One region of the Planococcus dechangensis genome, then DNA from elsewhere that is predicted to be linked to it. Evidence: riboswitches for the same ligand, from Rfam matches in the RefSeq annotation. Region 1 holds a riboswitch; the other holds the start of a gene.
The links. A riboswitch is a leader RNA that binds a small molecule or an ion and turns the genes downstream of it on or off. The one in region 1 is predicted to bind cyclic di-GMP.

Region 1 (4,890 bases):
GTCGACACTTGTTCTTCGTCGGTAATCCACACATTTTCTTTCGGCAAGGTAATCATCACGTTCGCCTCGGCAACGCCGGCGATTTGCTTGATCAGATACGCCAGCTCATTTTGCATCGCGTCCCGTTCGACGACATCAAAATGTCGGTCGGTCATGCCGAGGCCCATGTTTTCACTGAATATGCCATAAGTGACGTTGCCATTTTTCGGCAATCCTTCTGCCGCCAAGCTGACCTTCAAGCCTGCCACTTGCTCTTCCGGCACGGAAATGACCGTGCCATCTGTCGACACTTCCACCGGAATTCCTTGGCTTTCAATAGCTGCTTTGATTTCTCCCGCTTCTGCAGGACTCAAATTAGAATACAGAGGAGACATATCCGATTGGCTATTGAAGAAAATAAAAAGCCCCAATACGAGCATCGTGATGAAAAATGAAGCAGCCATCAGCCATTTCGTCGATTTCGATAAACTGCCCCAAGATTCTTGTGTTTTCGTTTTATACAATTCGAGCTTCTCTTTCATTGAACGCACACCTTAACTTTTCTCATACTTGCATTCTCATCACTTCTTGATACGCTTCAACCACTTTATTGCGGACTTGCATCGTCATCTGCAAGGATAAGCTCGCTTTTTGTGAAGCGATCATCACTTCATGGACGTCTTGCACTTCTCCCGTCAATAGTTGTTCAGTCTTTTTATCCGACACGTTTTGCGCGGCGCTGACTTCTTTCAATGCATTTTTAAAGATATCGCCAAAGCCAGCATCCACTGGCTGCGGTTGCACTTTTTCCAAAAATTGATTTTGCAGAAATGGTGTCTGCAGCTGTGTAATTTTCTCCATGCTGCCCCTCCTCAACTAAACTTCGTTATTTTCCGATTTCGAGCGCCTTCATAAACATGCTTTTAGATGCGTTCATTGCGGTGACATTGGCCTCATATGAGCGAGTCGCCGACATCAAATCGACCATTTCTCGGATCGGGTCGATGTTTGGTGTGCGGACATACCCTTCCGCATCTGCGTCCGGATGCTCAGGGTCATAAGTTACCGGAAACGGCGCCCGATCTTCCCGTATGGCAGAAACTTTCACGCCTGCTCCTGCCGACCGGTTGTCCATCGCAGCCGTTAAATGCTTGGCGAATGGCGAAGTGCCGGCAGTAGAAAGTTCCACCGTTTTGCGGCGATACGGCATCCATTCCCCGTCGACTAGTTGGGCGCGGTTTGTGTTGGCGTTGGCGATATTCGAAGACACGACATCCATCCGTAAGCGGTTGACGGTCAGCCCTGATGCACTAATATTCAGACCATTAAACAAAGACATTGCCCTTATCTCCCTTCATTGATAACCGAGCGCAAACTGGAGAACTTACCGTTCACACGCTCCGTCACGGCGTTATACCATAATTGATTTTTTGCGAGCTCTGCCATTTCATAATCCATGTCGACATTATTGCCGTTCGGCGTCATTTTCGTATGGTTGTTGACTGTAACCGGTGAAGCGCCTTGTCCGCTTTGGAATTCCAAATGGCGTGGATCGGTACGGTAGCTGTTCATGCGCGACGCACTCGCTTGCGCCATCACTTGCTGAAAATTCACTTGCTTGCTTTTATAATTGGCGGTGTCGACATTGGCGATATTGCCGGCATGCACACGCTGCTTGAGCGTCGATGTCGACAGTGCCTGTTCCATTTGTGTAATGCTCGACGGAAATAAATTCATGATCATCTGCCCCTTTTACTGTAAATTATCCCCAAAATAAAAATCCGCCTTGAAAAAGGTGGATTTGAGTCAAATCTACCATCTTTCGGCAACCCGGCGATCATATGTCTCTGACATTTAGACCCGTGGTTTTGCGTCCTTATCTTTCGAATAAGTTTGCTATTTTCGTTATGATATGGGTATATTTTGTTTTAAACTCGTCTTTTTGAATCATTTTTGTTCTGTATTACCTCGGTATAGTATCATGCTTTATTTATTTTGTATATTTTATTTTATAAAAAAATTCTACTATTTTTTCCAATTATTCTTCGTTTTTCTGCTAAAATAGAAATATGCTTTCGCAAGAATAGTCCTTAAGACTATATTTGAAAGGGTGAGTAGGTAATATGTTCCGCGGATTATATACAGCAACTTCAGGAATGATGTCGCAAAACAGGCAACAGCAAGTATTGACCAATAATTTATCCAACGCCAACACCCCTGGATTTAAAAAAGACGATAGTGCTATCCGGTCATTTCCGGAACAGTTGATAAAGGCAATGAATACCAATCAACCTGCGCCGATCGGCACCTTATCTACCGGCGTCTATCTTCAAGAAGCCATTCCATCGTTTCTTCAAGGCCCTCTGCTGGAAACCGGCCATTCGACTGATTTCGCATTGGTCGATGATAATTTACCGGATGACCCCGACGGTCAGCGTGGCAGTTTATTATTTGCGGTGGAAAATGCCGATGGCGATGTGCGCTATACACGTAACGGGCAATTCACGGTCGATGCACAAGGCTTCCTCGCCACCAGCTTCGGCCAGCGCGTGCTCGGCGAAAATCTTCAACCGGTGCAAGTCGAAGATAGCGGATTCACTGTCCAAGAAAATGGGCAAATTACAAGGCAAGACGGCACGGATGGCGGGAAGCTTTGGATCGGCGCTACGGCGGATCCCGCACAACTCGTTAAAGAAGGCCATAACCTGCTGAACTGGGCAGGAGCGGAAGCGGACGCGCCGGCACTTGCTGCTGATGAAGGAAATTACATCAAGCAAGGCTTTATCGAACAATCCAATGTCGACTTGACCCGCACGATGACCGATATGATGATGGCGTACCGAGGATTTGAATCCAACCAAAAAGTGATCCAGGCATATGACCGCAGCATGGAAAAAGCAGTTAACGAAATCGGCCGGGTCTGATAAGGAGCAGCAGATGAACATTCAAATGAACGCAGCAAGCAGCACGATGAGTGAACTTCAGAAAAAAATCGACATCATCTCTAATAATGTCGCAAACGTTAATACGACGGGCTATAAAAAACAACAAGCCAATTTTGCCGATGCTTTGCTTCATACCGTCACGAAGCAAGCCGGCACGGGTGAAGCCGGACGCAGCACCCCACCCGGCTTGCGCATCGGAGGCGGTGCGATTTTATCCCATGGCATTACCCGCCATACACAAGGGCAGTTCCAGGAAACTGGCCGTGAACTTGATTTCGCGATTCAGTCGCCGGACGGCTATTTCCGCGTGGCGGATGGCGAAAACACTTATTACACTAGAGACGGTTCGTTCCAAACCGAGCCGATTCCAGGAAGCGCCCGCCTCGCACTCGTCACGGCGAGCGGCGACGCGGTGCTCGGCGCCGGCAATGCGCCGATTACAATTGCCGCCGGGTACCAGGATATTGTCATCGGGGCAAACGGCGTTTTGACAATCAATTATCCCAACCAAGCTTCTGAAACGATTCAACTGAGCACTGCGCAAATAAACCGGACAGCGTTATTGGAAAAAGCAGGCGATAATCGCTATCGCCTGCCAGGCACTGAAGCGGAACAGCTGACAAACGGCACGCTGCAATTGGTGGATTTCCCAATTGCGCAAGGCTCATTGGAAACATCCAACGTCGAGCTGACCGACGAAATGACCGAATTAATCGCTACCCAGCGCCTGTTGCAATCACAAGGCCGAGCCATTTCCTTTGCCGACGACATGATGGGTCTCGTCAATTCGATGAAATCCTGATTTTTCCATCTAAATTTTTGTGAAATAATACAAAAGCCGCAACACCAGTCGTTCAACTGGTGTTGCGGCTTTTCTAGTTGCTGATAATTTGAGGCGGTGGCTCCGCAATGGATAAGTCACTTGCAGTATAGCAGCCAACACTTGAAAACCTTCTATAGTATAAAAAGCCACCGAAGGCAGCCATCTGCTTCAGTGGATTTAACGAAGAAAATCCATCAAGCTCGGCTGCAGCATCTTCGCAGAAGATGACAGGCTCGCTTGGTAAATGCTTTCTTCACTTTTTAATTTAATTAGTATTTCAGCATAATCAACATCTTCGATAGATGATAGCGCTGAGCCTAAAGAAAGTTTGGCATCAAGCAGGCGATTTTCTGTCGCTTCGACACGATTTTGGCGGGCGCCATTTTCCGCTGCTGCGGTCAGCAGGCGTTCCATCGCTCTGTCGATTCCAGCGAGGTTGACTTCGCTGCCGGTTTTCAAGTTCTGAGCAAGCTGCTCGACGACGCGGAACAAATTGCCTTCGTCGTCTTGTTTGCCGATCAGCGCATCAGGCATGACCCCGACTTCCAGCTGCAAACCTTCTCCGAGCTTCACCGTTTTAGCTTGTCCGAAAAACGCTGCTTCTCCAGCTGCTGGAGCCGTGAATGGCTGCTGCTTTGTGTTGGCGCCGTTGAACAAATAATGGCCGTCGACTTTCGAGTTGGCAAATTGGCGCAACTGCTCGCTCAATACTTCGACTTCACTGGCAATCACTTGGCGATCTTCCGGTGATAAAGAACCGTTTGCCCCTTGCACACCAAGTTCGCGGACGCGCTGTGTAACATTGATCATCGCTTGGACTGAGCGGTCCGTTTCGTCGAGCCACAACTTGGCCTCTCCGACATTGCGTTCGAACTGCTGGCTCGCAGACAATGCGCTTTTCAAGCTCATTGCTTTGGCTACACCTTGCGGATCGTCCGAAGGCTTCTGCAGCATTTTTCCGCTGGCCGCCTGCATATTGGTTTTTTCAAAGCGTCCCAAATTCTGTTGCATATGGCGCACGGAATTTTGATGCATCATTTGTTGTGTCACTCTCATTTGTCTTGTCCCCCGTTTACTGGCTCAACGCGCTGCCATTCGGTTAATGATCGTATCGAGCATTTGGTCGGTCGTCGATACGAGACG
Region 2 (4,890 bases), on a different contig from region 1:
TACGTAATGGTTCAATAAGCGCTCCAGCACAACGAGCCGGTACGGGGAAAGCTTCAATTCCTCAAGAAACCGTTCGTCTGTCGGATCCATCATATAGGAACTAAATGAATCGGTTAAGGCGTTGTATTGCCGCTCAATCCCGGCTTCCCGTTTGTTCGATTGCTGTTTGCGCCAAGCTAAAATCAATAAAAGAAGCAATTGGCCGATGAATAAGGAGACAATGAGGATCCAGAAATGCAGCAAATTCAACTGAACATCCTCTTCGTGAGCCGCTGAACACGGGCTAACACTTCTTGTGCATAAAATGGCTTGACGATATAATCATCGGCTCCGCTTTTCAACGCCAATACGATGTCGGATTCATTGGTCCGTGAAGTGAGCATGGAAATCACGATGTTATCGTGCGGGTATTGTGAGCGTAAGTGGCTCAGTACTTCAAGCCCATCCATTTTAGGCATGACACCGTCGAGCAAGATCATGTAATTCTCTTGAGGGCGGTACCAATCGGAATCGACGAGAGCAAGCCCATCTGGATATTCCTCGATGTGAATATCGAACTCCTCGGCTTTCCAATTGGAAAACTGCTTAGAGACCAATTTGCGGACGAGTAAATCGTCATCAACAATGACGATATTCAGTTTGCGCTTAAAGTCGTTCTGTTCAGATTCATTGACCATTGTCTGGTTGCGGCCGTTTCTTTTTGCTTGGTATAAGGCTTGTTCTGCCTTGTTCACAATCGTTTCCTGCTTAAGCCGGTACTCACTGATTCCGGCGGAAAAAGTAAGATGAATCGGTTCTTCAGGGATGATGGAAAATCCAGTTTCAGCAAGTGTTTGATGCAGGCGTTCCATTAAAGCAACAGCTGCTTGGGGTTTTGTTTCAGGAAGGATTAAGGCGAATTCCTCTCCACCGTAACGGAAGAAATGGTCCGAATCGCGCTTCGCGTTCATGACAAGTTGGCTGAACGACCGCAACACTTCATCTCCAGCCGGATACCCATATTGATCATTGATTTTCTTGAAATAGTCCAAATCGAGCAAGGCCAAGGTGAACGGCTTGCCGTTTCTTTCTGCCAAATTCGTCATTTGCAGCAAAGACTCATCAAATTTGTTGCGATTTCCGGCTCCAGTCAATTCATCTATTCGCGCACCTTGCAGGATGATCTCCTGGCTCCGCAGACGATTCACGATATAAGGAAGGAAGTATGCCATATTCAATGGCTTGGGCAAGAAATCTGTGGCTCCGATTTCCATTGCCCGGATGTAGTTGTCGATATGCCCGTCTTCACTCATGACGGCAAGCGGCAAGTGGCGGCTTCTGCCGGCTTCTGCGATTCGTTCGGCCAGGTGGAATCCATCGACATCCGGCAAATTCGTATCCAATAGAACCATCTGCGGATTCAGCGTATAGAATAATTCCGTGCCCTTTTGGCCATCCAGCGCAATGACGACAGGAATTCCTTGGCGCTCCAGTAGCTCTTTTAGCTGTGCCGCGAATTCAGCGTCGGAATCGATGACCAAGACGAGCGTTTCGCCGTGAGCGGGCGGATCAACAGCTTTTTCCAAACTTGGTAGCGCTTCGGGTGAGACTTCCTCTTCAGTGAAATAAGACCGGAACGACGCCATGAAAGCTGACAGCGACTCAACCGGCAGCAGGGTGGTGCTATGCTCTGAGAAAGAGTCCAGCTGGCTCGTGCAAAAATCGGACAGCTCCATCATCCCGATCGTGCCTGCTGTGCCTTTCATTGTATGCAAAAAACGATAGACTTCATGCTCCTGAATGTCGCCTTGGGCAGTCCATTTTGAAAAGTCCCGTTCCATGCGAGTGGCAAGTAAAGCCTTATAATCTGTTTGGGCCAATTCAATTCAACCTCCTTAAAAAAATGCCGCAAAATTATACAGGACCATATACGGATAGTTTATGGTTGGATAATAGATTCCATAATATGTAATTTAGGCAATTAAATAGATAATATTTTCCACTAATAGAATAACACCAATCAGCTTCCATGTAAGAGATTTACCCCTTGAAACCTGACTTTTTCGTAACATCCTTCTGACAATCCCTTGAATTAAGAATCCGGAAAATAAAAAGACACTTCCAAAAAGCATGAGAAGTGTCTGTATTTTTTATGGCTTGAGCGTCATCCAACTGCCGACATGATGAATGGCAATTCCTTCATAAGCAGCATGCTGCGAATAATGGGCAGCCACTTTAGCCAGCTGAACATTCATATATGCTTCACCTTCTTCAGCGAAGGTGATGATGCTGCCTTCATCGGTGACACCTGTTTCCACGCCTACTACAACGTTCTTGCCGTGTTTTTGGGCCATAGCGATTTCATTTTTGACAATGTCGATAATCATCGGTGCGGAATCCCGGTAAGCCATTAACGTTACCCCGTCCGTGTTTTTGATGACCCATTCAGCCAATAAGCCGCTGCCGTAAGTGTTTTTATAGGAGATTTCATCAAACCAGAAAGGCATATCAGCTTCAAGCGGCAAGTTCAGCTGTGCTGAACTTACTGCCGCTCTTTGAAGAAGCGCTTGATAGGATTTGACTGTGGCGGCGCGGTTTGACTTCCAACCGCTGTACAAATATGGCTCCACGTCCAGGTGGATCCCGTCAAAGCGTGCTTGCTGACTCGATCCGCCTTGGTAATTGCTCAGCCAGTTCATCAGCAAGTTCTGGCTCGTATAACCCTTCGGCGCAACCCAAGCAGGGGCACCGTCCAGTGCGAAAACGGCGATGCCGCGCGCATGTGCTTGAGCTATAAAACTGCGGTAAGTATTTTTCGGGATGTCCCGGTCGATTTGCACGTAAACTTTATTGACGTTTTTATTTTCGAGAAAAGCCAGTACAGAAGCTTGGTCTTCCACGAACATCCATGGATTCCATAGCCAAGTAGCACGGGTTTCAGGCGTTCCGCCGCTTGCTTGGACATTTTCTGCATGAAACGCCAGCATGAGAGACATCGCGAACATTAGTATCGCCGCTTTCTTCAACATATTCTCTTCCTCCATTCTGTGAGCCGAGGCCCGCAAAATGGGTGCCTGGCAACCTGACGACCGTGCACTGCGCAGGCAGTGGATAGGCTCATGGCTTTGCGTCCTTCCTTTTCAGGTAAGTTTGCCTTTTTCAGTTTTTCCTTATTATAATTCCAGTATGTTGAATTTAAATAGTAACTATGTACCTATTAAAAGTTTTACAAGTAATGTGATGCGTTGAACATTTACCAAACTTTATATAATCGTCATAAAGCCCAGATTTTTTTCTCTAATTGCCGAGCGTTCCCTAATTAATAGTAGAGCCGGCAGGAGAACTGCTATAGACTGGAAATATAGAGCACTTCCTTTTGCGACATTCATTTTCATATACGTGGTCAACAAGTGTTTATTTTCAGTGTGTATAGCTTGAAAGGGGGATTCTGGATGAAAAATTCAAAGTATTTGGATCTACTGGCGCAAAAATACGATAGTGAAGAAAAAGTGGCAACGGAAATCATCAATCTAGAAGCCATTTTGAACCTGCCGAAAGGCACCGAGCATTTCGTCAGTGATCTGCACGGCGAGTATCAGGCGTTCCAGCATGTGTTGCGCAACGGCTCCGGCAATGTCAAAGTGAAAATCAGGGATCTTTTCAAGGATGAACTGCAAGAAGATGAATTGAACGAATTTGCGACACTCGTCTATTATCCGGAAGAGAAATTGCAATTGATCAAAAGCCATTTCAGCAGCAAAAAAGAATTGCGGGACTGGTACATAGAAGTCATCGAACGGCTATTGAAGCTTGTTTCGTATGCTTCGTCCAAATACACCCGCTCGAAACTGCGCAAAGCCTTGCCGAAGCAGTTTGTTTATATTATTGAAGAACTGCTCTACAAAACCGATGAATTCACCAATAAAAAAGACTATTACGCGAAAATGCTTGAACAAATCATTTCCTTGGGCCAAGTGGATAAACTCATTATCGGCCTGGCGTACACCACACAGCGTTTGACGGTGGACCATTTGCACGTTGTCGGGGATATATACGACCGGGGCCCGGATCCGCATAAAATTATGGACACGCTTATCGGCTATCATTCCGTCGACATTCAATGGGGCAATCATGATGTGTTATGGCTCGGCGCCTACTCAGGTTCGAAAGTATGCCTCGCCAACATCATCCGCATCTGTGCGCGGTACAATAATTTGGATATCATCGAGGATGTCTACGGCATCAATTTGCGGCCGCTATTGAATTTGGCAGAACAATACTATGACGACAATCCGGCATTCCGCCCGAAACGCATTTCAGATGAAAAGCTGACCGAGCAGGAGCAGCTGCAAATCACCAAAATCCATCAAGCCATTTCAATCATACAATTCAAGCTCGAAAGCCCGATCATTAAAAGGCGCTCGTGCTTCGACATGACCGACCGCCTGCTGCTCGAGAAAGTCGATTACGCTAAAAATGAAGCAACGATCCACGGCAAAACCTATGCTCTCCAAAATACATGCTTCGCGACAATCGATCCCGAACAGCCGGACCGTCTGCTCGACGAAGAACAGCAAGTGATTGACAAATTGCTGTTTTCCATCCAGCACTCGGAAAAACTGGCGCGCCATATGAAGTTCCTCATGAAAAAAGGCAGCCTTTACTTGCAATACAACGGCAATCTATTGATCCACGGGTGCATTCCACTCGAAGAAAACGGCGATATGAAAAAGATGGACATCGAAGGGGAAAGCTACGCAGGCCGCGAATTGCTTGATGTATTTGAGCAGTACACACGCTATGCCTTTGCCCACCCGGAAGAAACCGACGATTTTGCCACCGACATGGTGTGGTATCAATGGACCGGCGAAAACTCTTCGCTATTCGGCAAACGCGAAATGACGACGTTCG

Region 2: linked by a shared signal. The riboswitch ahead of ACFO5U_RS11695 (glycoside hydrolase family protein) and the one ahead of flgB (flagellar basal body rod protein FlgB) in region 1 are both predicted to bind cyclic di-GMP.

Annotation. Positions count from the first base shown of each region.
Region 1 is NZ_JBHSGL010000002.1:342,748-347,637, forward strand. Features, by position in the region: gene fliF (flagellar basal-body MS-ring/collar protein FliF) at 1-521, opposite strand, end outside; gene fliE (flagellar hook-basal body complex protein FliE) at 544-840, opposite strand; gene flgC (flagellar basal body rod protein FlgC) at 866-1,318, opposite strand; gene flgB (flagellar basal body rod protein FlgB) at 1,324-1,716, opposite strand; cyclic di-GMP riboswitch class I at 1,801-1,887, opposite strand; gene ACFO5U_RS02285 (flagellar hook-basal body protein) at 2,103-2,903, shown strand; gene ACFO5U_RS02290 (flagellar hook-basal body protein) at 2,917-3,726, shown strand; gene flgL (flagellar hook-associated protein FlgL) at 3,925-4,803, opposite strand; gene flgK (flagellar hook-associated protein FlgK) at 4,828-4,890, opposite strand, start outside.
Region 2 is NZ_JBHSGL010000005.1:1,729,398-1,734,287, reverse strand. Features, by position in the region: gene ACFO5U_RS11705 (HEAT repeat domain-containing protein) at 1-249, opposite strand, end outside; gene ACFO5U_RS11700 (GGDEF domain-containing response regulator) at 246-1,859, opposite strand; gene ACFO5U_RS11695 (glycoside hydrolase family protein) at 2,130-3,008, opposite strand; cyclic di-GMP riboswitch class I at 3,053-3,144, opposite strand; gene ACFO5U_RS11690 (fructose-1,6-bisphosphatase) at 3,432-4,890, shown strand, end outside.